3 regions of the Rhizobium sp. ZX09 genome follow, and region 2 is predicted to be linked to each of the others. Evidence: riboswitches for the same ligand, from Rfam matches in the RefSeq annotation. Region 2 holds a riboswitch; each other region holds the start of a gene.
What was found. A riboswitch is a leader RNA that binds a small molecule or an ion and turns the genes downstream of it on or off. The one in region 2 is predicted to bind thiamine pyrophosphate.
Positions count from the first base shown of each region.

Region 1: it holds a riboswitch for thiamine pyrophosphate, as region 2 does, so the genes downstream of both, thiC (phosphomethylpyrimidine synthase ThiC) here and thiB (thiamine ABC transporter substrate binding subunit) in region 2, are expected to answer to the same signal.
Region 3: it holds a riboswitch for thiamine pyrophosphate, as region 2 does, so the genes downstream of both, BTN45_RS22385 (ABC transporter permease) here and thiB (thiamine ABC transporter substrate binding subunit) in region 2, are expected to answer to the same signal.

Region 1 is NZ_CP031363.1:2,380,491-2,390,510, reverse strand. It holds gene BTN45_RS11835 (alpha/beta fold hydrolase) at 1-838, shown strand, start outside; gene BTN45_RS11830 (glycoside hydrolase family 2 protein) at 806-3,262, opposite strand; gene BTN45_RS11825 (DUF1839 family protein) at 3,259-4,242, opposite strand; gene BTN45_RS11820 (amino acid--[acyl-carrier-protein] ligase) at 4,249-5,157, opposite strand; gene BTN45_RS11815 (acyl-CoA dehydrogenase family protein) at 5,162-6,343, opposite strand; gene BTN45_RS11810 (acyl carrier protein) at 6,343-6,594, opposite strand; TPP riboswitch at 6,777-6,888, shown strand; gene thiC (phosphomethylpyrimidine synthase ThiC) at 6,984-8,807, shown strand; partial or broken gene thiO (glycine oxidase ThiO) at 8,809-9,811, shown strand; gene thiS (sulfur carrier protein ThiS) at 9,780-9,977, shown strand; gene BTN45_RS11790 (thiazole synthase) at 9,981-10,020, shown strand, end outside.
Region 2 is NZ_CP031363.1:2,532,587-2,542,606, forward strand. It holds gene BTN45_RS12485 (MFS transporter) at 1-12, opposite strand, end outside; gene leuC (3-isopropylmalate dehydratase large subunit) at 426-1,835, shown strand; gene BTN45_RS12495 (M48 family metalloprotease) at 1,888-3,402, opposite strand; gene BTN45_RS12500 (ATP-binding cassette domain-containing protein) at 3,657-4,373, opposite strand; gene thiP (thiamine/thiamine pyrophosphate ABC transporter permease ThiP) at 4,370-6,010, opposite strand; gene thiB (thiamine ABC transporter substrate binding subunit) at 6,030-7,043, opposite strand; TPP riboswitch at 7,081-7,191, opposite strand; gene BTN45_RS12515 (VOC family protein) at 7,237-7,629, opposite strand; gene BTN45_RS12520 (ABC-F family ATP-binding cassette domain-containing protein) at 7,717-9,543, opposite strand; gene BTN45_RS12525 (thiamine diphosphokinase) at 9,548-10,020, opposite strand, start outside.
Region 3 is NZ_CP031364.1:1,671,434-1,681,453, reverse strand. It holds gene BTN45_RS22400 (sugar ABC transporter permease) at 92-1,003, shown strand; gene BTN45_RS22395 (carbohydrate ABC transporter permease) at 1,008-1,865, shown strand; gene BTN45_RS22390 (alpha-glucosidase) at 1,877-3,868, shown strand; TPP riboswitch at 3,905-4,007, shown strand; gene BTN45_RS22385 (ABC transporter permease) at 4,136-4,921, shown strand; gene BTN45_RS22380 (ABC transporter substrate-binding protein) at 4,918-5,868, shown strand; gene BTN45_RS22375 (hydroxyethylthiazole kinase) at 5,865-6,605, shown strand; gene thiE (thiamine phosphate synthase) at 6,592-7,254, shown strand; gene thiD (bifunctional hydroxymethylpyrimidine kinase/phosphomethylpyrimidine kinase) at 7,251-8,048, shown strand; gene BTN45_RS22360 (Lrp/AsnC family transcriptional regulator) at 8,065-8,523, opposite strand; gene alr (alanine racemase) at 8,651-9,817, shown strand; gene BTN45_RS22350 (D-amino acid dehydrogenase) at 9,789-10,020, shown strand, end outside.

The sequences.
Region 1 (10,020 bases), 150 kb from region 2:
GGACGACCGGCGTGCGGTCTCCTCGGTTTTGCTGCTCGGGGCGGCCTATGACCGGCACGCGGGCTGGGGCAGGCTTTCGGTGCAGATCGCCCGGGCGCTTGCCCGGGAGGGTGTCGCTTCCCTCCGTTTCGATGCGGCCAACATTGCCGATAGTCCGCCGGTCAAAGGCATGCCGGATCAGGTTCTTTACGATGCCGCGCAGAATGACGATGTGTCCGCCGCGCTCGATTTCCTAGAACGGGGCAGCAATGGTCCGTTCATCGCGGCGGGCCGATGTAGCGGCGCATACCTCGCCTTCAACGGCGCGCTCGTCGATGACAGGATTGAAGCGGTGGTTGCCGTGAACCCGGTTGTCTTCCACTGGCGGAAAGGCCGTTCGGTCGATGAGGCGTTGCACAAGCGGCCCCGTTCCTTTGGGGAATACAGTCAGCGCTTTCGTCAGGGCGCCACGTTCAAGCGTCTCATCAGCGGCGATGTGGATGTTGTCAGTGCCGGATTGAATATCGTCAAGGCGACGATGAAGAAGCTTTCGACAAAAACCGCGAGGCTGTTCCGCCGTGGCAGCGAGGAAGGACGGGCCGTATACCGCGCTTTCGATCTGCTGAAAGCAAAAGGGACTGCCGTCAATCTGCTTTACAGCGACAATGATGATGGTCTGGAGCATTTCCGCTATTATTTCGACGCCGACGGGCAGGGGCTGTCCGCCTATCGAAATGTGTCGCTGACCATCATCCCCGATGCCGACCACAACCTCTCCACGCCTGAGGCGAAGAGAACCTATATGGAGACTGTGAAGAGCGTGGCCCTAAAAGGAAAATCGCCGCCTGGACCCCAATGACACCACCTCACCGGAAGGAGGCGTCTGAGATCCTGCGGTCTCCGGCACAAGGCCGATCTTTCTGCTCTCGCCGGGGGCAAGGTGGAACCAGTTTTCCGAAGCACGGTAACCTTCTGCGGCAACATGGACAGACTGCGCCAGACGGTCAGTGCCGATCTCAAGCGACCAGATATCGTTGTTTCGGCTGATGGCGACCTGGAGGTTTGCCGCCTGCAGCGCCTTTTTCCGGCCGAGCGGAAAATGGAATGCATCAGCAATGACTTGTCCGGTCGCAACGTCGCGAAGCCGGGCCACCGTGACATCATGGGACGGCGGGCCGAAACGGTAAGTGTAGGTCGTATCGAAAAACGCCCCGAACAGATCAGTCGCGGCAATCGTCTGGCTCTGTCGCGATGACAGCGTGATCGACCGCTTGGCATGAACGACGGGCTGGGCGCCGTCGCGCAGGCAGGTGAGTTCGAGCATACCCTCGAAGGTGTCGCCGGTCTCGTTGATCAGCTGAATGTCCAATCCGTTCGTGCCCTCGTCGAGCAGATTGACCTGGACGGGGCGAAACGCCCTTTTCAGCGCATGCCAGACGGATTTCGGCCTGCCGGTGGCATCGATGATACCCCAGCCTGCACCGGGAAGGAGGTCCTGCAGGGTCCAGACAAGAGCGCCCTGGCAGGATGAACCGCTGCGCCGCCATTCGGCGAAAGTCGCCTCCATGACTTCGGCCGTCGCGGCCCGGGACATGTCGAGATAAAGACCGCCGTCTTCTCGCCGCAGAACGTCCGGTTCGACATCGTAAAGCAGCTTCAGATAGTGATCGCGAACATCCTCGAAATCCCAGGAGGCGCCGCGATCGCGCGGTGCATGCGCTTTCCACCGTGGATCGTGCACGGCCACGCCGGGTAGATACCTGTCCAGCGTTTCCTGTTCGGGAACATTGGCGAAGGCCAGGCACTCGGCGGCAAAGCGCAGACCGGCGCGACGCGCATCTTCCAGCGGACGGCAATAGGCGCCGACGCCGTAATAATGGCCGACCCCGGTGTTCGGAAAAAAGGGCAATGCGCCGCCGGAGGGGGAATTGGCGACATAGGCCGCGTCAGGCCGCTTGTCGGCAAGAAGTTCCGGCAGAACCTCTTCGGTCAGCGTTCCCTTCCATATCTGTTCCGGAAGGCCGAGCATCGCGCCCTGCTGGTACATTTCACTGCCACCGCAAAAAATGGCGAGCGATGGAGAAAGCGCGGTGGCTTCAAGGAACTGCGAGATTTCCGTGACGATGTGCTGGCGCAGACTCTCGTCCCTTGCCGGATAATCGAAATTGGCGAGCATGGCGTCCTGCCAGACCATGATGCCGAGTTCGTCGCAAAGTGCGAAGAATTCCGGGGTTTCATAGGTCATGGTGCCGCCGATGCGGATCATGTTCATGCCTGCTTCCGCTGCTTTTCGAAGCCACGGCTCGTAGTCCGGCCTCGTTCCCGGCAGGCGCACGATGTCGGCCGTCGTCCAGACCGCGCCACGGCAGAACACCGGTTGACCGTTCACCCTAAGGCCGAAACCTTTACCGTCGTCGCCGTGATCGATCTCGACCTGTCGGAAGCCCGTGCGTGCAAGGCGATGTTGCGTGCCGTCCAGCTCAAGAACAACGTCATGCAGAGTTGGCCTGCCATGCGTGTGTGGCCACCATTGTTCCACATCAGTTATGCGCAGTTCGCCGGAAAGTGTGCCGCCTTCGTCTAGAGAAAGATCGGCGCTGTGACCGGCGCAGCCAAGCTTTGCCGACTTTATCGGGCGGTTGCCTTGCAGCGCGATGCTGACCCTTCCCGTTCCGGCCCCGTCCAGCGAAGATTGCAGCGTGCAGAGAATTCCGTTCTGCCGTATCAGGCTGATGGGTCGCCATGGGCCGGCGGCGTGTATTTCCGGGCACCATCCAGGCATATAACCCAGTGCAGTGGTGCGGATCAGCCGCAGCCCCTGCGTATTCATCATTTGCGGCCGCCAGCGAGCGCGGGGACCGGTTTTTTCAAGTCGGGGTGCCAGCGCTCTGAAGCAGATCGCGAGTTCATCCGCACCCGTCAGTTCCACAGGCACTTCCAGTCTTTCAAACATGCTTTGGCTTGCCGCGATCAGCTCACCGTTGAAGAAGATCTCCGCGATGGTGGAAAGACCGTCGAAGCGCAGGGTGGCACGCTCCCGGACATCGGAAATCATCGTCAGCCTGTACCAGGCGTCCCTGTCATTGAGGGGCGTCGGAGCGAGGCGGTCGAACTTTTCAGCGGCTTCCAAAGCCTGCGCCACGGTTCCGGGAACGGAGACATGGGGGCTTTCGAGCGAGGCGGGAATATCGGAGGGCGTTTCATAGGCATCGGCGGGCGTCAGCGCCAGCGTCCAGCCTTCGCTCAGCAATTCCTCGCTTTCACCCGGAAGATAGGTCCTCACGCGGCCTCGCTGGCATCAGATAGTTTTTTGCCAAGGCTTTGCATCAGACCATCCCATGCATCCGCGGCCGGATCGAGAACGGTGGCCAGCGCATCGAATTTGCGGCGGGTGACGGCGCGCGCAAGCTGGAACTGCACGGTCTTGGCAACCTCGGAGATTTTTAGCGCGTGGTTCTTTGCCCCAGAAAAACTATCCGCGTCCAACCATTCGAAGTGGCTTGCCGCCAGTTCGAAATTGGCACCGAGCTGGCGTAGCGTATTGAACGCGTATTTGTGGAAAAACCCGAAGGGCCGGTCTGCGACCTTTTCCACCTGTGCCGGAAACACCTTGGCAAAGGCCCGGACCGGGTTGGAGGATGGCCGCCGGGAAAAATGAAACTTCAGGAGCCGTTCGGCGGTCTTGCGAACATGCGCCGACGAAGGATTGCCGTCCGCGAATTTCGCAAATTCCGTATAGGGCAGGAAAGGCGGGTCGGTTTCAGCCAGATGATGCTGGAAAAGCCCGTCAAAGTCCTCGCCGGAGAGATGGAAGAAGCCGGCATTGTGGAAATAGTCGAGTTCCCGCTTTTCGAGATCGAGCCGGTTGATGGCGATCGTGGTCTTGCCGTGTTCCTTGCGGTAGCCCACCCCATGGGTATCGGGCATATAGAAACTGTCCATCTCGATCAGACAGATGCGGCCGCGTTCCAGCTGCGCCTCGATGTGGTTTTCCACCTTATCGAAGATCGCAAGCTCGGTGGCGCGAACGCCATAAAGGGCTTCGAGGTCTTCCAGCGGCACCTTGAAGAAGGTGAATTGGTCGCCTTCGAAGTCCTGCGTCAGGGTGAAACCGAACATGGCTTCCGGGGATAAGCCTTTCGAAGCCAGCACCTCGATCCATAAATCAATATAGCAATTGGTTTCCGGCCACATTCTTTCGGAAGAATGAAGCGGATGCTGCACATAGTTTTTGGGATCGAGACCGGGAAAAATCTGCTGCATGGATAATCAGCCCCAGAGTGTTTCCACGACTTTCGCAGGCCATTTCTTCACATCGAGACCATGATGCGAAAACAGCGCCAGCGCGATGCGTTCAAGGCCGAAACCGACGCAGGCGGTGTGGGCGACATCGCCATTATCGAGGTTCAGACCCCATTTCTGGCCGAAGGCGTCCTGATGGTAGTTAAAGCTCATGCAGGCTGTCGGGCTGGTCGTTGACGTGACCGGGATCAACAGTTCGAATTTCAGGTTCTGGTCGCGCTGGTTGTTGGCGAGCATCTTGCCCGCGCGGCCGAAGAAAGGATCGTTGGCGATATCGATGGTGACATCGAGCCCGACCGCTTTCATCATCTCAACGCCGCGATCCATCCAGGTCTGGCGGAATTCGGTGACGTTGGCCTCGGTGCCCATGCAGACATATTCGCGCATGCGGAAAAGCTGCTGGCGGGCCGGATCCTTGGAGGGCTCGTGGCGGAAGCAATAGGATTGGATGTCATAGAGACCGCCGCCGGCAGGCAGCGCGCCACGCTTGGCGATCGTTGGATAAAGCGGGTAGCAGGCCGCTGGCGTCAGTACGATATCGGTTGCTTTCTGATCCTTGGTCCAGTCGCCGCCCTCATCCATGGTCTTCAGCAGGCTGACATGGTCCAGTTCGCAGCCGCAAAAGGAATGGACCGTGCCGGCGAGCTGCGGGAAGCTCTTCATGTAACCGCTTTTTTCGAAATAGGCGCGGTTGATGCCGGGCGGGAAACGGATCGCTTCAGCGCCATCGGCGCCACCGGTGCGGTCGATCAGCCGCTCGAAGGCGGCAATCACGTCCTCGAACTGGCCGCTGCGTCCATAAAGACCGTCCACACCCGTTTCAATCAGCAGGCCTTCTTCGAACAGTCGATCGAGGAACGATGTTTGCATGTCCATGGTCTTATCCCAAGAGGCTGGTGTCCTGCCTGTGAACCAGCAGGAGATTGGCGGAATTGCCGAGAATACGGTCGTTGGAAATCATCAGGCGGGCGGAATGCGCGTCGCGCAGGTGTCGGCCGAGGCTGTAGGGCGTGCCATTCTTGTAGCCCATGATGCCGCAGACCAGCATGGCGTGGTCGATGATCTCGAGAATGGTTTCCGAAGAGCAGATTTTCACATTGTTCATGGCAACCGCAAAGGCCATCGACATCAATTTTTCCGGATCGCTCTTGGTGTCCTCGTAGGCCTTGATACCGGCTATGATGTTGGATTTCACCACCTGCAGCTTGGTGGAAACCTCGGCAAGGCGGATCGCGCCGGGAGGAGCCGTTCCGGGCGACTTGCGGGCCGCAGCTCTGACAAAAGATTGGGCGCGCAGCACCGCATCCGACGCGATACCATACCAGACGGCGCTCCACAGCAGATGCGAGCTTGCAAGCATGGATTGTGCAGCGATTTCTGCGAAAGGCTTTGGGAAAATCTGCGCCGCCGGCGCTTCGCCGCGGAACAGGAAGCCGTCCGAACAGGTGCCACGCATGCCGAGCGTATCCCAGACATGGGTCTTCTCAAGCGTATACTGGTTTTTCAGGAAGACGGTCATCACCTGATCGGCGGGCGCGGCATCCTTGTGGGCGCGCGACGTAATCAGGATCGCATCGGCGTTGCTGCCATAAGAAATGACCGTGGCGTCCTTCTCCAGCCGGCAGCTATCACCTTCGACTTCGATTGCGCAGATGGAGTTACGCAGATTGCCGCCGATGCCGCCTTCGGTGGTGGCGGAACCGAGCAGAAGCTGTTCGCCGGCGACGCGGCGCATGAAGTCCGCGTGCCATGCGCTCGCCTCTCCATGTTCCACAAGGCTCGACAGTTTGATGTGGTGCATGGCGAAAATCATCGCCGTTGCCGAACAGGCCTGCCCAAGCCGGGCGCAGATATCGGCGATTTCCTGAAGGGAGGCACCTTCGCCGCCCAGCAGTGAGGGGACCTGTATGCCGAGCAGACGTTCCTGCCTCAATGCATCAACGGCTTCCTGCGGAAAGCGGCCGGTGACATCCACCTCGTCCGCATATTTGGCGGCAATTGCCGCGACACGGCCCGCGCGCGCGGACAGCGTTTCATCCTGCGGCGCGACGGTGACGTTCATCAGGCTGCCTCTTTACCATCGAGAATGAGTTTAACAGTGTCTTCAATGGCCTTGATGCTGGCGAAAGACTTGCGGTTCAGCAGATTGTCCGGGAATTCGATATCGAATGCTTCTTCGATGCCGAGCATCAATTGCACCGATGCAAAGGAAGAAAGGCCCGCCGCGTAAAGATCGGCTTCATCTGCAATCGTATCGACGGGGGTTGGAAGCTGGCCGAATTTTGCCAGTATTTCACGTATAGTCGCATTCATTCCGACGTATCTCCCATGAATTTCACATCAGGATGGTTTGTGCTTATGGTTACGTTGCAAACGATAATATTCGCCTAAACCGTTAGGTTAATTACAACTAACGGCAGCATGCGCCATTCCCGCACCTTTGCCAAGCATGGATCGCCGGTCTTGACAAAAGCCTGAGGGTGTTTTTTGCTGGGGCCATTCACCAGGGGTGTCCCGTCAAGGGGCTGAGATTCTGCTTTCATGCGCAGTGACCCGTTGAACCTGATCCAGTTCATACTGGCGTAGGGACGGTGCAAAGACCCGATGTCGGGCGGGCGCATGGCGCCGCGTTTCGGCACACAGGTATTTTCCATCATTCCGGCTCGAACTGGGTCTCCACTGTTAAACTTTGGAGCCTCAAGATGAATATCGCTGCCAAGACTATACCGCTTGTCGTTACAACCGGCCCGCATGCCGCCTCCACGAAAATCCATAAGCCGGGCGTTTTGCATCCGCATATCCGCGTACCGATGCGCGAGATCGCAGTGCACCCGACGGCGGGCGAACCGCCGGTCACGGTTTATGATTCCTCAGGTCCCTATACCGACCCCAACCATCCGGTCCTGATCGAAAAGGGTCTGCCGCGTCTGCGTCATGACTGGATCGTCGCGCGCGGCGATGTCGAGGCTTACGAGGGACGGCACGTCAAACCGGAAGATAATGGTTTCGCCACCGGTGAGCGCCTGACGCCCGAATTTGGCGTGCGTCATCAGCCTCTGAAAGCGACGGCGGGCAAGGCGGTGACGCAACTTGCCTATGCGCGAGCAGGTATCATCACCCCGGAAATGGAATTCATCGCCATTCGCGAAAATCTCGGGCGCGAGGCAGCGAAGGAGAAGCTCGCGCGTGACGGTGAGAGTTTCGGCGCGCATATTCCTGATTATGTCACGGCGGAATTTGTGCGTCAGGAAGTGGCGTCGGGCCGCGCCATTATTCCAGCCAATATCAACCACCCTGAACTTGAGCCGATGATCATCGGCCGCAATTTCCTCGTCAAGATCAACGCCAATATCGGCAATTCCGCCGTCACCTCCTCCATGGCGGAAGAGGTTGAGAAGATGGTCTGGGCCATCCGCTGGGGTGCGGATACGGTCATGGACCTTTCGACCGGCCGCAACATCCACAATATCCGCGAATGGATCATCCGTAACTCGCCGGTGCCGATCGGTACCGTGCCGCTTTATCAGGCGCTGGAGAAGGTGAACGGCATTGCTGAAGACCTCAATTGGGAAGTGTTCCGCGATACGCTGATCGAGCAGGCGGAGCAGGGCGTGGATTACTTCACCATCCATGCCGGCGTGCGGCTGCACTACATCCCGCTCACCGTCAACCGCGTCACCGGCATCGTCTCACGCGGCGGCTCGATCATGGCCAAGTGGTGTCTGCATCACCACAAGGAAAGTTTCCTCTATGAGCATTTCGATGAGATTTGCGACATCTGCCGCGCTTACGACGTCTCCTTCTCGCTGGGCGATGGCCTGCGCCCCGGCTCGATCGCTGACGCCAATGATGCGGCGCAGTTTGCGGAGCTGGAAACGCTGGGTGAGCTGACGCAGATCGCCTGGGCGAAGGATTGCCAGGTGATGATCGAAGGCCCCGGTCATGTGCCGATGCACAAGATCAAGGAGAATATGGACAAGCAGTTGAAGACCTGCGGCGAAGCGCCCTTCTATACGCTTGGGCCGCTGACCACCGATATCGCGCCCGGTTACGACCACATCACCTCCGGCATTGGTGCTGCAATGATCGGCTGGTTCGGGACCGCAATGCTCTGCTATGTTACGCCGAAGGAACACCTCGGTCTGCCGGATCGTAATGACGTGAAGGTGGGTGTCATTACCTACAAGATCGCCGCTCACGCCGCCGATCTTGCCAAGGGTCATCCGGCCGCGCAGGTGCGGGACGATGCGCTGTCGCGTGCAAGGTTCGAGTTCCGCTGGGAGGATCAGTTTAACCTGTCGCTCGATCCCGATACGGCTCGGTCCTTCCATGACGAGACGCTGCCGAAGGAGGCGCACAAGGTTGCGCATTTCTGCTCCATGTGCGGACCGAAATTCTGCTCGATGCGGATTTCCCACGATATCCGCGCCGAGGCGCAGAAGGAGGGGCTTGAGGCCATGGCCGCGCGCTTCAAGGAAGGCGGTGAGCTTTACATGCCGCTTCCGACGCCTGCGAATGCCGAATAAAATGCATGTCCTTGTCAAGGGAACGGGGGTCGCCGGTTTGACGGCGGCCTTCGAACTGGCGCGGAGGGGCGTTGTTGTCGAGGTGTCGGAGCGCAGTGGCGAGCCTTCTCGTGGAGCGTCGTTTTATGCCGGCGGCATGCTAGCGCCCTGGTGCGAGCGCGAAAATGCGGAGGAAGCGGTCCTGACGCTTGGCAAGGTGGCGCTTGACTGGTGGGACGAGGCAACTCCCGGCCTTGTGGTTCGCAATGGCACGCTGGTCGTCGCGCCAGCACGCGACAGGTCAGAGCTTACGCGTTTCGCATCGCGAACCAGCGGTTATCGCTGGGTGGATGAGGGCGAGATCGCCGCTCTGGAGCCCGATCTTGCGGGTCGCTTCCGCTCCGGGCTCTATTTCCCGGGCGAGGGGCATCTCGATCCGCGTCTCGCGCTGAAATCGCTGCATGAGCGGCTTTCTAACACGGGCGTGCGGTTCCACATGGGCATCCCTGTCGATGAACGATTGTTCGACCGGGTGGTGGACTGCACCGGAGCTGCGGCAGTGGGAGAAATTTCCAACCTACGCGGCGTGCGTGGAGAGATGCTCTACCTCGCTACCTCGGAGCTATCCCTCTCCCGTCCCGTCCGGCTGTTGCATCCGCGCATTCCGCTTTACATCGTCCCGCGCGAGTCTGGACGCTTCATGGTGGGCGCCACGATGATCGAGACGGAGGATGCCGGGGCCATTTCCGTCCGTTCGATGATGGAGTTCCTGAATGCCGCCTATGCCGTGCATCCGGCTTTTGCGGAAGCTCGGATCATCGAATCCGGCACGGGTGTGCGTCCTGCTTATCCCGACAATCTCCCCAGGGTCATGCAGGACTGCCGGACCATTTTCATCAACGGCGCGCACCGGCACGGCTTTCTGCTTTCTCCGGCCATGGCGCGGCACGCGGCTGACATCATTCGCCAAACTCTCTCAGAAGGAACAGGATCATGAAACTTCTTGTCAATGGCGACGAGCTTGATCTCGCCGCCGAGACGCTGGCCGGCCTGCTTGCCAGCCTCGAATACGAAGGCGATTGGCTGGCGACGGCGGTGAATGGCGAACTGGTGCATTCGGAAGAGCGCGCCGATTATCAACTGAAGGATTTTGACCGCGTCGAAATTCTCTCACCGATGCAGGGAGGCTGAGGCATGCTGATGCTTTATGGCCGTGAAATCTCGTCCCGTCTTC
Region 2 (10,020 bases):
TTCGGATACCATATGCTTTCCTCCCTTCGATTTCTCGTCGAATGCAAATGATAAGGGAACCCATCTATATGTGCGCTGCAAAATAGGCAAGTTGCGTTGCATCATAACAACTGCAAAGCGTTGCTGGGCAGGCCGTCTCGCCGTGATGCAGTGCATAGTGTTGGCACGATCCTGTCCTTCAGCCTGTCTCCTGCGCATTCATGTTGCCGTAAAACCATCGATCTGCTATGAAAGTTGCCATGGGATCTAAATTCGGATGTCTCGCTCAGAATGTGTATGTGCTGCAGGACCACAAGCGTCTGCCGGCACGCTTCTTTGCGCGCGTTTCCGGGGCGCTCACCAGCCGACTTAGGCTCGCCTGACAGCACCGCTGTCCACCGCCTTACTGAACCCTATTATCCTTTTCCATGACAAGGCACAGAGCCATGAGCGCACCCCGCACTTTGTATGACAAGATCTGGGACGACCACGTCGTCAATCGCGACCCGGATGGAACCTGTCTTCTCTATATTGACCGTCACCTCGTTCATGAGGTGACGAGCCCGCAGGCCTTCGAAGGTCTGCGCATCGCCGGCCGTCCGGTGCATTCGCCGGCCCGCACGCTCGCTGTGGTCGATCATAACGTGCCGACCACCGCCGACCGGCTGGAAGGCATCAAGAACGAAGAAAGCCGCATTCAGGTGGAAGCGCTGGCGCAGAACGCCAGGGACTTCGGCGTTGAATATTATTCCGAACGCGACAAGCGCCAGGGCATCGTTCACATCGTCGGTCCCGAACAGGGTTTCACCCTGCCGGGTATGACGATCGTCTGCGGCGACAGCCACACCTCCACCCACGGCGCATTCGGCGCACTGGCGCATGGCATCGGCACCTCCGAAGTAGAGCATGTTCTGGCCACACAGACGCTGATCCAGAAGAAAGCCAAGAACATGCTGGTGCGTGTCGATGGCAAAATCCCCGAGGGCGTTACCGCCAAGGACATCATCCTTGCCATTATCGGCGAGATCGGCACCGCCGGCGGCACCGGCCATGTCATCGAATTTGCTGGTGAGGCGATCCGTTCGCTCTCCATGGAAGGTCGCATGACGGTCTGCAACATGACCATCGAGGGCGGCGCCCGCGCCGGCCTGATTGCGCCTGACGAAACGACCTTCGAATACATCAAGGACAAGCCGCGTGCGCCGAAGGGCGAAACGCTGGAACAGGCGATCGCCTACTGGAAGACTCTGAAATCCGACGAGGGCGCCCATTACGACAAGGTCGTCATCCTCGATGCGGCCAATCTTCCGCCTATCGTCTCCTGGGGCTCTTCTCCGGAAGATGTAACCTCTGTTCAAGGCATTGTTCCCAATCCCGACGACATCGAGGAAGAAAACAAGCGGGCCTCCAAGTGGCGCGCGCTTGACTACATGGGCCTCAAGCCCGGCACGCGCATTACCGATATCGCCATTGACCGCGTCTTCATCGGCTCCTGCACCAATGGCCGCATCGAGGATTTGCGCGCCGCGGCCAAGATCGTCGATGGCCGCAAGGTGGCTCCCAGCGTTTCGGCCATGATCGTGCCCGGATCCGGCCTTGTGAAGGAACAGGCGGAAAAGGAAGGACTGGACAGGATTTTCCTCGACGCCGGTTTCGAATGGCGCGAGCCCGGATGTTCCATGTGCCTCGCCATGAACGACGATCGCCTGAAGCCCGGCGAGCGCTGCGCCTCCACCTCGAACCGCAATTTCGAGGGCCGCCAAGGCTATAAGAGCCGCACCCACCTCGTCTCCCCCGCCATGGCGGCGGCGGCGGCGATTGCGGGTCATTTTGTTGACGTTCGTGAGTGGCAGTGATTGCCGGGTGAAGGCCTGAACATAAAACCCCGGGGTGATCCGGGGTTTTTGTTTATTCAGAGATGATCTTTACCCTTTGCCCGGGCTGAATCGTGGCCGTGGCGCCCATCGCGTTTATCATGCGGAACATGTCAAGCTTCCGCTCCGTTCCCATCATCCGCGCCGCCATCGTGGCCACGGTTTCACCCGGCTTCACCGTCACCACCCGCACTCTAAGCGGCTTCAGGGAGGCGATCTCCTGCGGCGTCATCTTGCGGAAACTGGTGCGCAAGGTATTGGCGATGGAATCGAGTTGCGTATTGCCCTTCGGCACCGCGGTCAGGAACCGGAATATCTGCTGGCCGACGCGGATGACCGTGACGTCGAAATCCCATTTATCCGCGCTTGCCCGGGCTGTCGCGGCCTCCAGTCCGTTGATCTGCGTTTCCTTTACCGTTTCAGGCAGCAGGCCGGCGACCCAGCCGCTCGTCAGGTAATTGGCAAGACTCGTCTGTTTCGGATCGGCGACGCCGTCGAAACGGATTGCGACCTCGCCCGGCCCTGTCGCCAGCACAGCCTCAACCTTGTTGTCGATCACGAAACCTTCCGGCACGTCGAAACGAATGCCGAGCGTTCCATGCAGGAATGTCTGGCCGCGGACATAACCTTCCTGCGGGCTATCGCCGTAAAGCAGCCCGTCTATACCGTCCAGAAACCAGTCTCGGCCACGATCTCCGACCTGGCCTTCCTGGCCGAAGGCACGGGCATGCCGGCGCGCAAGCTCGATGCGCTGTGGTGTATTGGGGTGACTCGAAAGGAAGTCGAGGCTCTGGTCGTTTTCCGGATCGGCCGAAGAGAACCGCGCATAGGCCGCCATGGAATCAAGAAAGCGCGGCGATGCGTAAGGATCGTAACCCGCCTCGCCAAGCATGCGTACCCCGATCACATCCGCCTGCAACTCCTGCTGGCGCGAAAAAGCTGCAAGCCGCAGCTTGCCACGGGCCAGCGCCTGCTTGCCGGCGAGATCGCTGGACAGGACCTCTGCAACCACGCGGCTCGCAATCACTTCCGCTTCTTCGCGGCGCTGACGTTCGATCCCGTGGTTGGCGGTGACGTGACCCATTTCGTGCGACAGCACGGCCGCCACTTCCGAGGCGTCATTGGCGAGCGCCAGAAGCCCGCGCGTCACGTAAAGATACCCGCCGGGCAAAGCGAAAGCGTTGATGGCGGGCGAATTGAGAATGGTGATGCGGTAGGATTGCTGCGGATTTTCGGAGACGGCCGTCAGCGCTCCGGCAATCCGGGCGACAAGCCGCTCCGTCTTGGCATCACGATATTCGCCGCCATAGCTTGCCACGATGCGTGGATGTTCGCGTGCGCCCATCTGCGCGCGCGGATCGTTCTTCTGAACCTCTTCCACCGTCTGCGGATTGTCCGAGGGACGCAATGTGGACTGGTAGGCCGGGCTGAAAAGAGATTGGCACGATGACAGCAACACGGCAGAAGCGGTCAGCGCGGACCACGCCGCAGCGAGCCGGCCGGAACGGCGAAGGCCTGAACCGGAGAAGAGCCTCCGCTGTGCAGTCATGCTATTTTTCATTCTCTATGCCTGCCCCTTAACGTTCCTGATCATCCGTTAATTGCAGACCAGAATAACAGATTCGCCCCAACGGGCGATGAATGCCGAGACGGTAAAATCGATCCATCAAATCCGGAATATTCCTGAAGAACGCAATAATTCTCATCTTTTCTCGGGCAACAACTTGAAACTGGCAAGTGCAAATTAGCGCCATTGAAGTCATCTAAAGCGATTGCCAGCGGCGCGCGTCGAAAATAAGGCGGTCACCCGTTCAGGAAACTGTCCACGGCCTTCACATTTTGTGTGGCAAAGAAATCCGCTGTCGCTCCGGCAAAAACGACACGGCCACGATCAAGAAAAACCACCCGCCGCGCTAATCTTTTTATGTCTTCCGGGTGATGGCTCACAATAATCACCGCATTATTTGTTTCTTGATGCAAGTCAAGCAACAGAGAACTCATGCCCGCCCGTAGCCCTGGATCAAGTGCGGCGAAAGGTTCATCGAGCAGCATGACGGGCTTCTTCCTGACCAATGCGCGCGCAAGCGCCGCCCTCTGCCTTTCTCCTCCGGAGAGCGTGCCCGGCAAACGCTTGTCGAAACCCGAAAGACCAACGCGCGCAAGCGCAACATTTATCCTTTGCCGGTCTTCCGCGTGTAATCTGAGCGTGGGGCTTATACCAAGCGCGACATTGGTAAAAACGTCGAGATGGGCAAAAAGATTATTGTCCTGAAAGATCGAAGAGACAGGCCTTTCGGAAGGGTCGAGCGTCGTCACGTCCCGTCCGCCGATCATCACGCGGCCGGAATCCGGCAACTCGAAACCGGCAACGAGGTTAAGCAGTGTCGATTTTCCCGAACCGGATGCACCGACGACAGCGGTGACCTGCCCCTGCGGAAACGCACAGTCGAGGTCGAAATCCTGCGTTCCAAGCCGCAGCCTGACCCTGTCAAGCTGCACTGCGAAATCGTCGCCCTTCATGTCATCGCCTCTGCCGCTTTTGCCTGCTCCGGTTGTGAATGTCGCGATATGCCGGTTGCAGCAAGCAACAGGCAGACCACACCGAGAAGAAAGGCGTAACCGGCGGCATCGTTGGTCCGGTAGCTGCCCATATTGCTATAGACGAGCCACGGCAAGGTGACAAAATTCTCTGAACCGAACAGGGCAACCGCGCCGAGATCGCCAAGCGACAGGGCCATCGCGAAGGAAAATGCCATGGCCAGCGGCCGCCACAGGACGGGCAGATCGGCGAACCGCAGCCGCGGCAGACCCTGAAGCCCGAGGCTGGCGGAAAGTCGGCCGGTGCGGAGAAAATGACTGGTGACGGCCGGCTCCAGCACCCGCATGGCAAGCGGCAGGGCCATCAGCATGTTGATGAGCGCCACGAGAACCGTGGCATAAACAGCGACGTCACCGAAAGGCCGCAAGAGAAGGAACCATCCGCTTCCGAGCACCACGGGCGGAACCAGCAGAACCAGAGACGATCCCGCGCCGAGAACGCTGGACAAGAGGTGAAGAGGCCGCGCGGCCCGCCGTTTCGCGCTGACCGCCTGACGTGCGCGGATGATCGCCATGCTGACGATGATCACGAAAATTGCCGAGAACGCGGCAATCCCAAGACTTGTCGCCGCCGCGCGCAGGAAGACCGGTGCTGTGATGAGGCGCGGCAGGTCTGCTTGGACGCCCGAGAACACAATGGCGACCAGCGGCAGTCCGATCAAAAGCACCGCGGAAACGATGATTAGACCGTCCCACAGGCGGGCCGCCGCCCGGCCCGCATCGAAACGGCGCACGGGCCGGCCAAGTGAGGCGATTTCCGCTTCCGGCGACGGCAGGCAGGCCAGAAGGCCGAGCAGGGCCGCGGTGAGGACGATCTGCAGAACCGAGAGCGCGATCGCCCGCTGCGGATCGAAATCGAACCGCAGCGCCTGGTATATAGCGACCTCCAGGGTGGTCGCCGCCGGCCCACCGCCCAAAAGGAGCACGAGCGTGAAACTGGTGGCGCAAAGCATGAAGATGAGGCCGGCGATACCCGGAACAAGCCGGGACACGGCCGGCCATTCGACAAAACGGAAAACCGAGATCGGCCCCATGCCGAGGCTCGCCGCCATGCGCCAATATTCGCCCGGAATACGCTCCAGCCCGGCCAGCAACAACCGGACGGAAAGCGGCAGATTGAAAAACACATGAGCAATGAGGATGCCGGAAAGACCGTAAATGCTGAAAGGTTCTTCCGCGCCGGCGAAAACAAGGAGCGTATTTAAGACACCCTGCCTCCCCCAGATGGTAATGATACCGAAGGCGCCGACGATAACCGGCAGCCCCATCGGCACTGCCATCAACCGGATGATCCAGATCCTTCCCTGAAACTCCCGCTGCCGGGAGAGTGCCAAGGCCACGGGAAGACCAAGAATGATGGAAAGAAGGGTGGAGAGCGTCGCCTGATAAACCGTGAAGCGCAGAATACGCAATGTATAAGGGTCCAAAATGCCGGAAGCGGATGCACCCGCATCAAAGGACAGAAGCGCAAACACGGCGAGCGCCATGAACAGGAAAACGGCGGCAAAAGCCGCCGTCCCGAAAATGATTGACCGCCGGTAATCGCGACGCAGCATCATGCGTGGACGCGCCTCTTCTTCAATTCATGCTCATGGCCGTCAGCCATTCGTCTATCCATGCCTTGCGGTTTTTCACGACCTCTTCCGGCTGCATCAGGAAAGTCTTCTGCGGCACGACGAGCCTGGAAAAGGCCTCCGGCAGGGGGGCGGAGGTTGCCGCAACCGGCATCATCCAGTTGTTTTCGGGAATGGTATCCTGAAAACCGGAGGTGAGGGTGAATGCGAGAAACTGCTTTGCAAGATCCTTGTGCGGCGCGTTTTTGAGAAGGCCTGAAACTTCGATCTGGATGTAATGTCCTTCGGAGAAAGCTGCGGCCTGATAACGATCGGACTTTTCGGCGACCATATGATAGGCGGGCGAAGTCGTGTAGGACAGCACCATCGGCACCTCCCCCTTGGTGAAGAGCCCGTAGGACTCCGACCAGCCCGGCGTAACGGTAAGGATCCGCTTCCTGAGCTTTGCCCAGGCTTCCGGCGCCTGGTCGCCATAAACCGATTTCACCCACAGAAGCAGCCCCAGTCCCGGCGTCGAGGTGCGCGGGTCCTGAATGGCTATCTTCTGGGCGGGGTCGCCGTCCACGAGTTCTTTGAGGCTCGTTGGTGGGCTTTTCAGCGTCTGGGTGTCATAGACGATAGCGAAATGGCCGTAATCATAAGGAACGAACACATCGTCCTCATAGCCGCCGGGTACCTTGGCCGCTGATGCATCGACGCCGCTGACATCGAAAAGGCCGGTCTGTTTCGCCTCCGCGACCAGATTTGTATCAAGTCCCACGACGACATCCGCCTTGGAGCCCGCACCTTCCAATTTCAGCCGGTTGAGAAGCGCCACGCCGTCCGCCACGCCGACAAAATTGACGGTGCAAGCGCACACCTTCTCGAAAGCTTCCTTTATTTTGGGACCGGGCCCCCATTCAGAAACGAAGCTCTCATAGGTATAGACCGTCAGTTCCGGTTTTTCCTGCGCAACGGCGAGGCCGGGCAGAAGCATGGAAACGGCGATGATGGAATTTACAAAAATACGACGGCGCACGAATATCTCCTCAAAACGAGGAGGGAAATAGCCGCCTGCATGAAAGCCGTCTAATCCCTCCGCCGGTATGAACCGGATCAGGTTCTTCGGGTTGGCAAGCCTCTCAGCCTTTTGCGCCCAAGCGCGAAAGACACCCCGTTAGATCAAGATAATGGTGTAGTCCCGCCGACCCATCTTGGCAAGATGGCTGCCATCAACCCTGCGCCGCCATGTGCACCAGTTCCCAGACGTGGCCGTCCGGATCCTGAAAACTACCTGCATACATGAATCCGTGATCCTGAACGGGTTTCCAGCGGCTGCCGCCTGACGCGAGCGCGGCCTCGATCATACGGTCGATTTCCTCCCGGCTTCCGGCGGAAAGACAGGTCAGTACCTCGGTACTCCGCTTGGCGTCGGCGATGTCGCCGTTGATGAAATCACGAAAACGCTCTTCCTGAAGCAGCATGACGAAGATGTTCTCCTCGACAATCATGCAGAGCGTGCGGTCATCGGAATATTCCGGATTGAAGGTGAAACCCAGTGTCGTGAAGAAGGCTCTCGATGTCTCGATATTCTTGACGGGCAGGTTGACGAAGATCATGCGCATGGTGTTGAACTCCTCCGAACCGGGACAGCAAACGGCATTTCCGCCGTCCTGTCAAAGGCGGATGGCGGTGTGGCCGGAAAGATCGGCTCAGCCTTCCAGTTCCTCGCGCAGCATCTCCAGCTCCAGCCACTCCTCTTCCATGGCCTCAAGCTTTTCGCGCAGCTTTTCCATTTCCTGCGCCAGCTTGTTGAAGGCCGCCTGATCCTTGGCGAAGAGTTCCGGGTCGGCCATGCGCTGCTCGCGTTTTGCAATCTCTTCCTGCGCCTTCTCCATCTCCTTGGGTAGATTTTCGAGGGCGAATTTCTGCTTGAACGAAAGCTTGGCCTTGGCCTTTCCCGCCTCCTGCGAAGACGGGGCTGAAGGTGCGGCTTTCGCCTTTTCCTGTCTCTCAGCTTTTCGCTTCTCTTCCGCAGCTCCCTTGCGCTGCGCCATCATATCCGAATAGCCACCGGCATATTCGATCCAGCGTCCGTCCGGTTGATCGGGATTGGCAGGCGCGATGGTGGAGGTGACCGTACGGTCAAGAAAATCACGGTCGTGGCTGACAAGGATGACCGTGCCGGAAAACCCGGCAACGATCTCCTGCAACAGATCCAGCGTTTCGATATCAAGATCGTTGGTCGGTTCGTCGAGAATCAGAAGATTGGTCGGCCGGGCGAGAATGCGCGCCAGAATGAGCCTTGCACGCTCGCCGCCGGAAAGGTTGCGGATGGGTGTGCGGGCCTGTTCCGGCTGGAACAGAAAGTCCTTCATATAGCCCGTGACATGCTTCACCTCGCCATTGACCAGAAGATTGTCGCCCCGGCCGTCGGTCAAATAATGTGCGAGCGTATCGTTGGGATTGAGCTCCTCGCGCTTCTGGTCAAGCGTTGCGATCTCGAGATTGGTGCCGAGCTTCACCCAGCCGCTGTCTGGTTCAAGCTGGCCGGTGAGCATCTTCAGCAACGTTGTCTTGCCCGCGCCATTCGGTCCGACGAGACCGATGCAATCGCCGCGATGCACCCGCAATGAGAACGGCGCAACAATCATGCGCTCACCGTAAGCCTTGGTGATAGCCTCCGCCTCGATGACCAGCTTGCCGGACTCCCGGCCTTCCGTGACGGTCGCCTGCACCGTCCCCTGCGGCCCCTTGTGCCCACGATATTCCGCCCGCATGGCCTGAAGCTCACCGACACGGCGCATGTTGCGCTTGCGCCTTGCAGTCACGCCATACCGCATCCAGTGTTCTTCGCGCTCGATGGCCTTGCCGAGCTTGTGTTGTTCAAGCTCTTCCTCTTCAAGCACCTTGTCACGCCATTCCTCGAAATGGGCAAAACCACGATTGAGACGGCGGGACTGGCCGCGATCGAGCCAGACGGTCGAGGTCGAAACCCGTTCGAGAAAACGACGGTCGTGCGAAATCAGCACCAGCGCGCTGCGCGTCTGCTGGAGTTCGCTTTCAAGCCATTCGATTGTCGGCAGATCCAGATGGTTGGTGGGTTCGTCCAGCATCAGAATATCAGGCTCCGGCGCCATGACACGGGCAAGCGCGGCGCGGCGCGCTTCACCACCGGAAAGGTTTGCCGGATTTTCCTGACCCGTAAGCCCGAGATGCTCGAGAAGATAAGTAACCCGATAGGCATCGTCGCCAGGCCCGAGCCCCGCCTCGGCATAGGCCTGAACGGTATCGTAACCGGCAAAATCCGGAGCCTGTTCCAGATAACGGATGGTTGCAGCGGGATGACGGAAAACCTCGCCCGACTGGGCCTCGACAAGGCCCGCTGCGATCTTCATCAGCGTGGACTTGCCGGAACCGTTGCGTCCAACAAGGCAGATGCGGTCGCCCGGCTCCACCTGGAGATTGGCGCCGTCCAGCAGCGGGGTAACGCCGAAGGTCAGCTTGATGTCATCGAGTTTCAAAATAGGGGGTGCCAAGGCGTCAGGCTCCGGTCAGATCATAAGGGCGGGCGAGCACGATGGCTTTTCCGCTTTTAAGCGAAAAATGCACAGGGCCGCCATTCGCGACATTGGAAATAGTGCGGGAGGAACCGAAAGCAAGCGCGAAATCCTCCAGCGGATAACGCACATTGCCGATATTCAGCCCCTCCAGGGCTGTGAAGCCGGCCACCGAGAAAAGCGAGCCTGCGGGTAGAGAGACATCAAGCGAGCCCGGGAGCAGCGGCCGGGCCTCTTCCTCGCCGGAGGTGAGCGAAACATCGAGACCACGTTCGGCAAGCGCGACGGCGTAAAGGAGGTGCTGGAGGGCATGGTCGCTTCGTGCACCCCCGAGCGCGCCGACAAGCACCAGCGTACCGGCGCCGCGGGCGAGCGCCTCCGAGACCGCGATCTCACCATCGGTCACCGCCTTTGCTGCCGGGTAAGGCTGCCGTGTCACACCGGGCCAGGCATCCA
Region 3 (10,020 bases), on a different replicon from region 2:
GAAACGGGCCGGACATAGACCGGTCCGACCGGGAGACGATGACGTGAATCCAGTTGCGGGAGTGGCAGACGTGACAATGCCGGAAAGAACCATGGTTCGGGTGGACGAGAAACCGCAGCCGCGCTGGACGCGGTGGCTCGATCTCGGCGACCGGTCGCTGGCCGTGCTGCTGCTCGCGCCGGCGGCGATCCTGCTTTCGCTCATCATCGTTTATCCGGTGGCGCGGCTCGTCTATACGAGCTTCTTCAGCCTGTCGCTGACCTCGGGCCTGCCGGCGGAATTCATCGGCTTTGAAAATTACACGGCGATGTTCGACGATCCGATTTTCTGGGAAACGACCTGGAATACGGTGCTGATAACGCTGATCACCGTGCCCGGCGCACTGTTCATGGGCCTTGGCCTCGCATTGCTCGCCAACCTGCCTTTCTCCATGCAGTGGCCAATGCGGCTTTCCCTTCTCATCCCCTGGGCGCTGCCGCTCTCCTTTGCAGGTCTCATCTTCGCGTGGTTCTTCCATTATGAATATGGTGTGGTCAACGACGTGCTGAACCGGCTGGGCTTCGAAGGCATTATCTGGTTCAACTCACCGAACTGGGCCTTTGCCGCCATCTGCCTGACGATCATCTGGAAGACCTCCTCCTTCATGGCGCTCATGATCCTCGCCGGGTTGCAGACAATCCCGCGCTCGCTTTACGAGGCAGCGGATGTAGATGGCGCCGGCAAGATCAGGCAGTTCTTCGAAATCACCCTGCCGCTTCTGAAGCCATCGATTATCGTCGCCCTCATCTTCCGCACGATCACGGCGCTACAGACCTTTGATATTCCTTACATGATGACCGGCGGCGGCCCCGGCACATCCACCACGACGCTTGCCATGTATATCCACCAGAACACCGTCTCCTTCCTCGATCTCGGTTACGGTTCGGCCTTGGCGGTCATGATGTTTGTGCTTTCCATGTGCGTCACCGCCGTTTACCTCCGTATCATCAGGACGAAGGACTGATCCCATGAGCACCGTCGCCACCTCTTCCGGTCTGTCCTCCTTCTTCTCTGGCAAGCCGCTGCGCTTCATCGCGGCCTCCATTCTTCTGATAAACGGCCTTTTCCCGGCTATCTGGATCCTCTTCACCTCGCTGAAAACCGAGGCGGAGCTGACTGTCAAGCCGATCACCTGGTTTCCGCACGCGCCGACACTCACGAACTACATGCAGGCCTTTTCGGATCAGCCGCTGCACCTCTTCCTGTTCAACAGCTTCATGGTGGCGCTGCTTTCCACGGCACTGACCATCCTGATTTCGGTGTTGGCGGCTTACGCACTGGCGCGGCTGAACCTTAAATACCGGGCGCTTATCCTGTCGCTCATCATCGCCGTTTCCACCTTTCCGCTGGTGACGCTGCTTGTGCCGCTGTTCGAAATCATGCGGGCGCTCAATCTGCTCAACAGCTGGACGGCGCTGATCCTGCCCTACACGGTGCTTTCACTGCCGGTGTGCACGCTGATGCTGGTTTCCTTCTTCGAAAGTATTCCGCGCGGTCTCGAAAACGCCGCCATGATCGATGGCTGCACCCGCATCGGCGCGCTGTTCAAGGTCGTCGTGCCGCTTTGCGCGCCGGGCGTCTTCACCGCAGGCATCCTTGCCTTCGTGAATGCCTGGGACGAATTCCTGCTGGCGCTCTCCTTCAATTCCAACCCTGCGCTGCGCACACTGCCCGTTGGCATCCAGCTTTATCAGGGGGAGTTCGCTTTCCCCTGGCCGGTCATTTCGGCAGCGTTGGTGGTTGGCATCGTGCCGGTCGCGATCCTCATCGTCATCTTCCAGGAACGGGTTGTCTCTGGCCTCACCGCCGGCGGTCTCAAGGGCTAAAAGGTTAAGTCATGTATTTCGAAAAGACCCACGATGGATTTACGCTTGCGATCGGCAACCGCACCATCCTTTCCCATTCGCCCGACGAGCCGGCCTTCTTCGCCGGTTTCGGCAAGGAACGGATGGATATGTATCGCGGCAATTTCGATATCGAAGACTACGTCGTCGAACGAACTGCCCTGCGCCACGCCGAGATGAGCGGCGATAGCGTCACGCTTTCCTCCGCACCGGGACAGACCCCTCGCCTTCGCCTGACACTCGAAAGCAATGCCATCCTGCTGACGGCGCTGGACAAGACCATCAACCGTCTCTGGCTGCGCGTCTTTGCGGAAACGGACGAGCATGTCTGGGGCGGCGGCGAGCAGATGTCCTATTTCGACATGCGCGGACGGCGCTTTCCGCTCTGGACCTCCGAGCCCGGCGTTGGCCGCGACAAGACCACCGAAGTCACCTTCAAGTCAGACATCAACGGCAAGGCAGGCGGTGATTATTACAACACCAACTATCCGCAGCCGACCTATCTCTCGTCGCGTAGATACGCGCTGCATGTGGAAACGAGCGCCTATTCGGTCTTCGATTTCCGCAATGGCGATTTCCACGAGATCGAAATCTGGGCCATCCCTGAAAAGATCGAATTTTTCGCCGGCGACAGTTTCACCGATATCGTCTCCGCGCTGTCCCTACGGTTTGGACGGCAGCCGCAATTGCCGGAATGGATCTATAATGGCGCGATCATTGGATTAAAGGATGGCGTCAATTCGTTTGCGCGGCTGGAGAAAATCCGCGCAGCCGGAACGCTCGTGTCGGGCCTGTGGTGTGAGGACTGGGTGGGGCTTCGCCAGACATCATTTGGCGCACGCCTGTTCTGGGACTGGCAGGCGAACGAAACCCGTTATCCGCATCTGCGCCAGAAGATCGCCGAGCTTGCCGATCAAGGCATACGCTTCCTGGGTTACGTGAACCCCTATCTCTGCGTTGACGGCCCGCTTTTCCCGGTGGCCGAACAGGCCGGTTATTTCGCAACGGATGCAGAAGGGAAAACGGCGCTGGTGGATTTCGGCGAGTTCGATTGTGGCGTCGTCGATTTCACCAATCCGGCTGCCGCCGACTGGTTTGCCGAAGAAATCATCGGCAAGAACATGCTGGATTTCGGCCTTTCCGGGTGGATGGCTGATTTCGGCGAATATCTGCCGATCGATATAACGCTCTCCAACGGTGTCGACGCAAAGCTGATGCACAATGCATGGCCCACCCTGTGGGCCGAGGTCAATGCAAAAGCCGTCGAAAGCCGCGACAAGACCGGAGAAACGCTGTTCTTCATGCGCGCAGGCTTCACCGGAGTGCAGGCCCATTGCCCCCTCATCTGGGGCGGTGACCAGTCGGTCGACTTCTCCCGTCATGATGGACTTGTCACCGTCATTTGCGGCGCGCTTTCATCCGGCCTCATGGGCAATGCCTATCACCATTCCGATATCGGTGGTTACACCAGCCTGTTCGGCAATGTCCGCACCGCGGAACTCATCATGCGCTGGACCGAAATGGCGGCGTTTACCCCTGTGATGCGCACCCATGAAGGCAATCGCCCGCGCGACAATCTGCAGATCGATCAGGATGAACGGGTTCTTGCTCATTTCGCCCGTATGACGTCGATCTATGTCACACTTGCCCCCTATCTGAAATCGCTCTCCGCCGAAGCGGCCAGAACGGGGCTTCCGGTGCAACGCCCGCTTTTCCTGCATTACGAGAATGACCGGCAGACTTACGCCATTCAGGACAGCTACCTCTATGGCCCCGACATGCTGGTGGCTCCTGTCTGGAAAGCAGGAGAAACGCAACGCACCCTCTATCTTCCGGGCGATGGCCAGTGGGTACATCTGTGGAGCGGTGTGCATCATCGCGGTGGAAACGAGGTTACCGTGGAAGCACCACTCGGCCGGCCCGCGATTTTCTACCGCGCCGATAGTGCCAACGTCACCCTGTTTGAACAGCTCCGCACCATCTGAGCCGTTGACAGCCAGCTAAAAAAACGACAGTTTCCGACCCATTCCGAGGGGAGCACCAGACGGTGCTGAGATGGCGTTGAGCCGGACCCTTGAACCTGATCCGGATCATGCCGGCGTAGGAACGGAAACTGTTGCGCCTTTGAGGCGCTGCCCTTTCTCTTCTCCGCTTTGTCCTGATCTCCGCGATTGTCACGTGTGGAGACCGAATGATGATGCTGAAAGTTTTTGTCCGTCGCACCCGGTGCGTCTGCGTCTGAGGTTCGGCTCATGCGTGCCGGCCATGCGTTGAACGGTGTCGGTCTCCTGCTTGTTCTCTGGCAGGCAGGCACATGGCTGTTCTCGCCACCCCGTTATATCCTGCCGGCGCCGGCCGATGTCGCCGCGGCCTTCCTGCGCCAGCCCGGTTTCCTGTTGGGGCAGGCCATGGTTACATTTCTCGAAATGGCCGTTGGACTGACCGCGGGCGTCCTGGTCGGTATTCTCGTGGCTTTCACCATCGCGGCAATCCCCCGTCTCGGTCGCCTCGTCTGGCCGATGGTTCTGGTTTTGCAGGCCTTTCCGGTCTTCGTGCTGGCGCCCATCCTCGTCCTCTGGTTCGGCTTCGGCATGGCCTCGAAAGCGGTGATGACGGCGATCATCATCTTCTTTCCCGTCGCCTCCTCCTTCACCGATGGCCTCAACAGGACGGATCGCGCCATTCTCGATGCCGCCTCGCTGACTCAGGCAAGCCACTGGCAGGTTCTCACCCGGTTGCGCGTGCCACTGGCACTGCCTTCGCTTATCTCCGGGCTGCGGGTGGCCGCACCCCTCGCACCGCTGGGCGCTGTCATTGGCGAATGGGTCGGCGCATCGGCAGGGCTTGGATTCGTGATGATCCAGTCAAACGCCCGCATGCAGACCGACACGATGTTCGCCGCCATGGCGATACTCGCCATCATGGCGGTGCTGCTGCGACTGGCGGTGGATCGCGCCACCGCCCATCTGGCGCCCTGGGCCAGGGAAACAGAACACACCATTCCTTTCGGGTATTTACGGAGACTTTCAGCATCATGAAGCGAACTCTTCTTTCTTTCGTCATCGCGGCGGCAAGCATATTTGCCCCCGTTCAGTCACAGGCGGCCGACAGGCTTACGGTATTGCTGGAATGGTTCGTGAACCCCGACCATGCGCCGATGGTCATCGCGAAAGAGCGGGGCCTTTTTGCGGATGTGGGGCTCGAAGTTGAACTTGTTCCGCCGGCAGATCCTTCCGCCGTTCCGCGCCTCGTTTCGGCAAAACAGGCCGATATCGGCGTGCACTACCAGCCCAACCTCTATCTGGACCACGATGCCGGCCTGCCGCTCGTCCGTTTCGGCACCCTGGTCGAAACGCCGCTAAACACCGTCACCGTGCTGGCTGACGGACCGATCAAAAGCCTGAAGGACCTGAAGGGCAGGAAAGTCGGTTTTTCCGTATCCGGCTTCGAGGATGCCATGCTGAAGCGCATGCTGGAAAAGGACGGCCTGACGAAAGACGATGTGGAACTCATCAACGTCAATTTCTCCCTGTCGCCATCGCTCATCGCCGGCAAGGTGGACGCCACGCTCGGCGGCTTCCGCAATTTCGAACTGACGCAGATGAAGCTCGAGGGCCACGAAGGCCGATCCTTCTTTCCGGAGGAACATGGTGTTCCGGCCTATGACGAGCTGATCTTCGTCACCCATCGCGATCTCGCAACAGACAGCCGTCTGCCGCGTTTCCTCTCCGCCGTGGAACAGGCCGCTATTTTTATCACCAATCACCCGCAGGAATCCTGGCAGCTCTTCATCAAGGCCTATCCCAATCTCGATGACGCACTGAACAAGCAGGCTTTCTTCGACACATTGCCGCGTTTTGCCAAGCGCCCTGCCGCACTCGACCGCGCCCGCTATGCGCGTTTTGGCGCCTTCATGCAGGAAATGCAGCTCATAAAGCAGGCGCCGGCGGCGGACGAAATCGCCGTGGAGCTACAGCAGCCATGACCATCCCTTTCCCCACGACCACGCAGGCCGCCGAAATCCTTGAAAAAGTCAGACAGGCGCGTCCGCGCGTACATTGCCTTATGAATACCGTGGTGCAAAAATTCACCGCCGACGGGATTACCGTTGTCGGCGGCATTCCCTCCATGACCACGTCGCTGGAGGAAATCGAAAGCTTCGTTGCCAAGGCGGATGCGCTGACCATCAATCTCGGCACGCTGGATGCGGAACGGCGCAAGGTTATCCTGCTGGCAGTGGAGATCGCCAACGCCTCAGGCAAGCCCTGGATCGTCGACCCCGTGCATTGTGACTATTCTCCATGCCGACTGGCCTTCGCGCGTGAGCTCATCACTCTCTCTCCCGCGATCGTGCGTGGCAACCGTGCCGAAATGAGCCTGATCGGCGAGGTGCCAGATGCAATCAGGATCGAGACCGGGCCGGTAGATCACCTGAGCGACGCGACGCGACGCGTCAGGATCGTAAACGGCCATCCCTGGATGGCTAAGGTAACGGGTACGGGCTGCCTCTCGGGGGGCGTCATCGCTGCTTTCATGGCGGTGGAACAGGATGCTTTGGCAGCAGCGGCGTCCGCCCTTGCCGTCACCGGCGTCTCCGCCGAACTGGCCGCGTCCTGTGCCAGAGGTCCCGGCACGTTCGAACCGGCATTCCTGGACGCGCTTTCGGCGATTACCGGCGAGGATATCATCAATCATGCGAGGATCGAGAATGAACAAGGTTGATTACCGCCTCAACGCGCTTGTGGATGCGAGCCTCGGCGATGTCGCGCCTCTCTTTGAGCTTGCTCTGGCGGCTGCACTTAATGGCGCGACCATCCTGCAATATCGCGACAAGCACGGCTCGACACGGGAGATGATCGAAAACGCCCGCGCCATCCACGAGGCCATCGCCGGCACCGGCGTGCCGCTCGTCATCAATGACCGGGTGGATGTTGCGCTCGCCTCGGGCGCAGATGGAGTGCATCTTGGCGCCGACGATATGGACGCCAGAACCGCTCGGCGCATTCTTGGCGAAAAGGCGATCATCGGCCTCACGGTCAAGAACCGCGCCGACGCCGAACGGGCAGCCTCCATGCCCGCCGATTACGCCTGCATCGGCGGTGTGTTCGACACGGTTTCAAAGGTCAACCCGGACAAGCCTGTCGGTATAGATGGATTTTCGACACTCCGTGGCCTGCTGAGGGAATGGCGGCCGGACATGCCGGTGGGCGCCATCGCCGGCATCGATCTTTCCCGCGTCCCCTCTGTCATTGCCGCCGGTGCGGATGGAGTCGCGGTGATTTCCGCCATCTTCCGCGCGGCGGATATTGCCGGCGCGACCAAGGAGTTCCGCTCCGCAATCGATGCCACCCTGAAAGCGAGACAGCCATGACATCAATTGCGTTGACCATTGCCGGATCCGACAGCGGCGGCGGTGCGGGCATACAGGCCGACCTCAAGACATTCTCCGCGCTCGGCGCCTATGGCGCCAGCGTCATCACCGCCATCACCGCACAGAACACCAGAGGCGTAACTGCGGTCGAGGATATTTCGGTGACCACCATCATCGCGCAGATGGATGCGGTGTTTTCCGATCTCACCGTCAACGCGGTGAAGATCGGCATGGTTTCCCGTATCGAAACCATTGCAGCCATAGCGGAGCGGCTCCGGCGGCAATCGCAGCCCGTGGTGCTGGATCCAGTCATGGTAGCGACGTCAGGCGACCGTTTGCTGCAAGAAGACGCCATCGAGACATTGCGGCGCGAGCTTCTGCCAATCGCGACCATCGTTACGCCGAACCTGCCGGAAGCGGCGCTTTTAACCGGCACGCCGATAGCGGAGACGGAAACGGACATCAATCATCAGGCCGAGGCGATCCTGAAAGCAGGCGCGAAAGCGGTGCTCATCAAGGGCGGTCATGGTGAGGGGCCTGACAGCACGGACTATCTGTTTGCAGATGGCACCATACATGCGCTTTCCGCTGCACGCGTAGAGACGAAGAACGATCACGGCACCGGCTGCACGCTGGCGGCGGCGATCACGGCTCATCTTGCGAGGGGAAGCGAGTTGCTGGAGGCAGTGGAGCTGGCGAAGGATTATTTGAATGGGGCGCTCGATGCTGGCCGGGGGCTTGCCGTTGGACATGGGCGAGGGCCGGTGCATCATTTTTATCGGTGGTGGGGGTGAAGCCCCACACTCGACACTACCTCGCCTTCGGCGTCGCCAGCACATTCCGGATCGCGAAACTCGAATGAATACGCGAGACCCCCGGCAGCTTCGAGAGTATCTCCTTGTGGATGCGCTCGAAATCCCCCGCACTTTCTGCCTCGCAACGCAGGAAATAATCCGAACCGCCGGTCATGAGATAACATTCGCGGATTTCCGGATATCGCCGCACCGCATTTTCGAAACGGTTGAGAAAATCCTCCGTCTGCCGGTCGAGCGTGATCTGCACGATGACCGAAATCACCTCACCGCCGGCGAGGCCGCTGGTAAGCGCCGTGTAACCACGAATGATCCCTTCCCGTTCGAGAATATCGACGCGACGCAAGCACGCGGATGGCGAAAGCCCGACCTCTGCAGCAAGCTTTGCGTTGCTGATGCGGGCGTTGAGCCGAAGCAGCCGTATGATATGACGGTCGGTCGCATCGAGTGATGACATAGAAAATTCCAATCAGCAAAAGAAAATTGCGCGGTTGCCAATTCTATCGCATTTCCTTCGAATAATCGCCGAGAAATTCGATAATCGTTGCAATACTCTCATAAGATAAAAATGAGGGTGAGCGACCATGGACATGCAGATCAGCCGCCAGCAGGCAGCCGGTGGTGCGAGCGGCCATCTGACCATCGATCTCGGCGCATTGCGCGAGAATTATCTGGCACTTGCGGCGAGGGCGCCCACATCCCAGACGGCGGCGGTGGTCAAGGCCGATGCATATGGCCTCGGTGCGGATATGGTCTCGCAAACCCTGTTCGATGCGGGGTGTCGCCATTTCTTCGTCGCTCATATTGACGAGGCGCTGGCGCTCCGGCTGCGTCTCCCCGCCGAGGCGCGGATCTTCGTCCTCAACGGCCTTCAACCCGGCAATGAGACCTCCTGCGCCGCCATGGCGATCACACCGGTTCTTAATTCGCTGGAGCAGATCGCCCAATGGGCGGCCCATGCCAAGACGCTCGGCAGGAAACTTGCAGCCGCCGTACAGATCGATACCGGCATGTGCCGCCTCGGCCTTTCCCCCAAAGAGCTGGAAACCCTCACTTCCCAGCCGCAACTGCTCGATGGTATCGACATCGCCTTCGTCATGAGCCACCTCGCCTGCGCCGACGAACCGGGCCATGCATGCAATGCGGCACAGCTGTCGGCGATGCGGCAGGCCACGATTGCGTTTCCTGATGTCCCGGTCTGTTTTTCCAACTCCGGAGGTATTTTTCTGGGTCGTGAGTACCACAACCACCTGCTGCGCCCCGGCATCGCGCTTTACGGCGGCGCACCCTCTGCCGACCGCCCGAACCCGATGAAACCGGTCGTTCGCCTCGATCTCGCCGTGATCCAGACCCGCACCGTTCCCGCCGGTTCGCTGGTTGGTTACGGCGGTTCCTTCGAAGCGTCCGGCTGCACGCGTCTGGCGACCATCGCCGCCGGTTATGCAGACGGCCTGCCGCGCTCGCTCAGCAATCGCGGCGCGGCATGGTATGATGGCGTGCGCCTGCCGATTGCGGGGCGCGTTTCGATGGACAGCATCATTCTGGACATATCCGCCCTGCCCGAGGGAACATTGACCCAAGGCAGTTTCGTGCAGATGATCGGCCCCGAGCAAACGCTTGAAGACATCGCGGACGATGCGGGCACGATCGCCTACGAAATCCTGACCGGCCTCGGCCGTCGTTATCGCCGTACGTATATTCAGCCGGACGAAACCCCGGTCTTTGCTTCAACATCAGTCAATCACAAGTGAGACGATCATGAACGTCACTATCCTCGGAGCCGGCGTCGTCGGCGTGACATCCGCCTGGTATCTGGCCAAAGCCGGGCACAAGGTGACGGTGATCGACCGGCAGCCGGCTGCAGCGCTCGAGACCAGCTTTGCCAATGCGGGTGAGGTTTCCCCCGGCTATTCTTCGCCCTGGGCCGCGCCGGGCATTCCGGTCAAGGCCATGA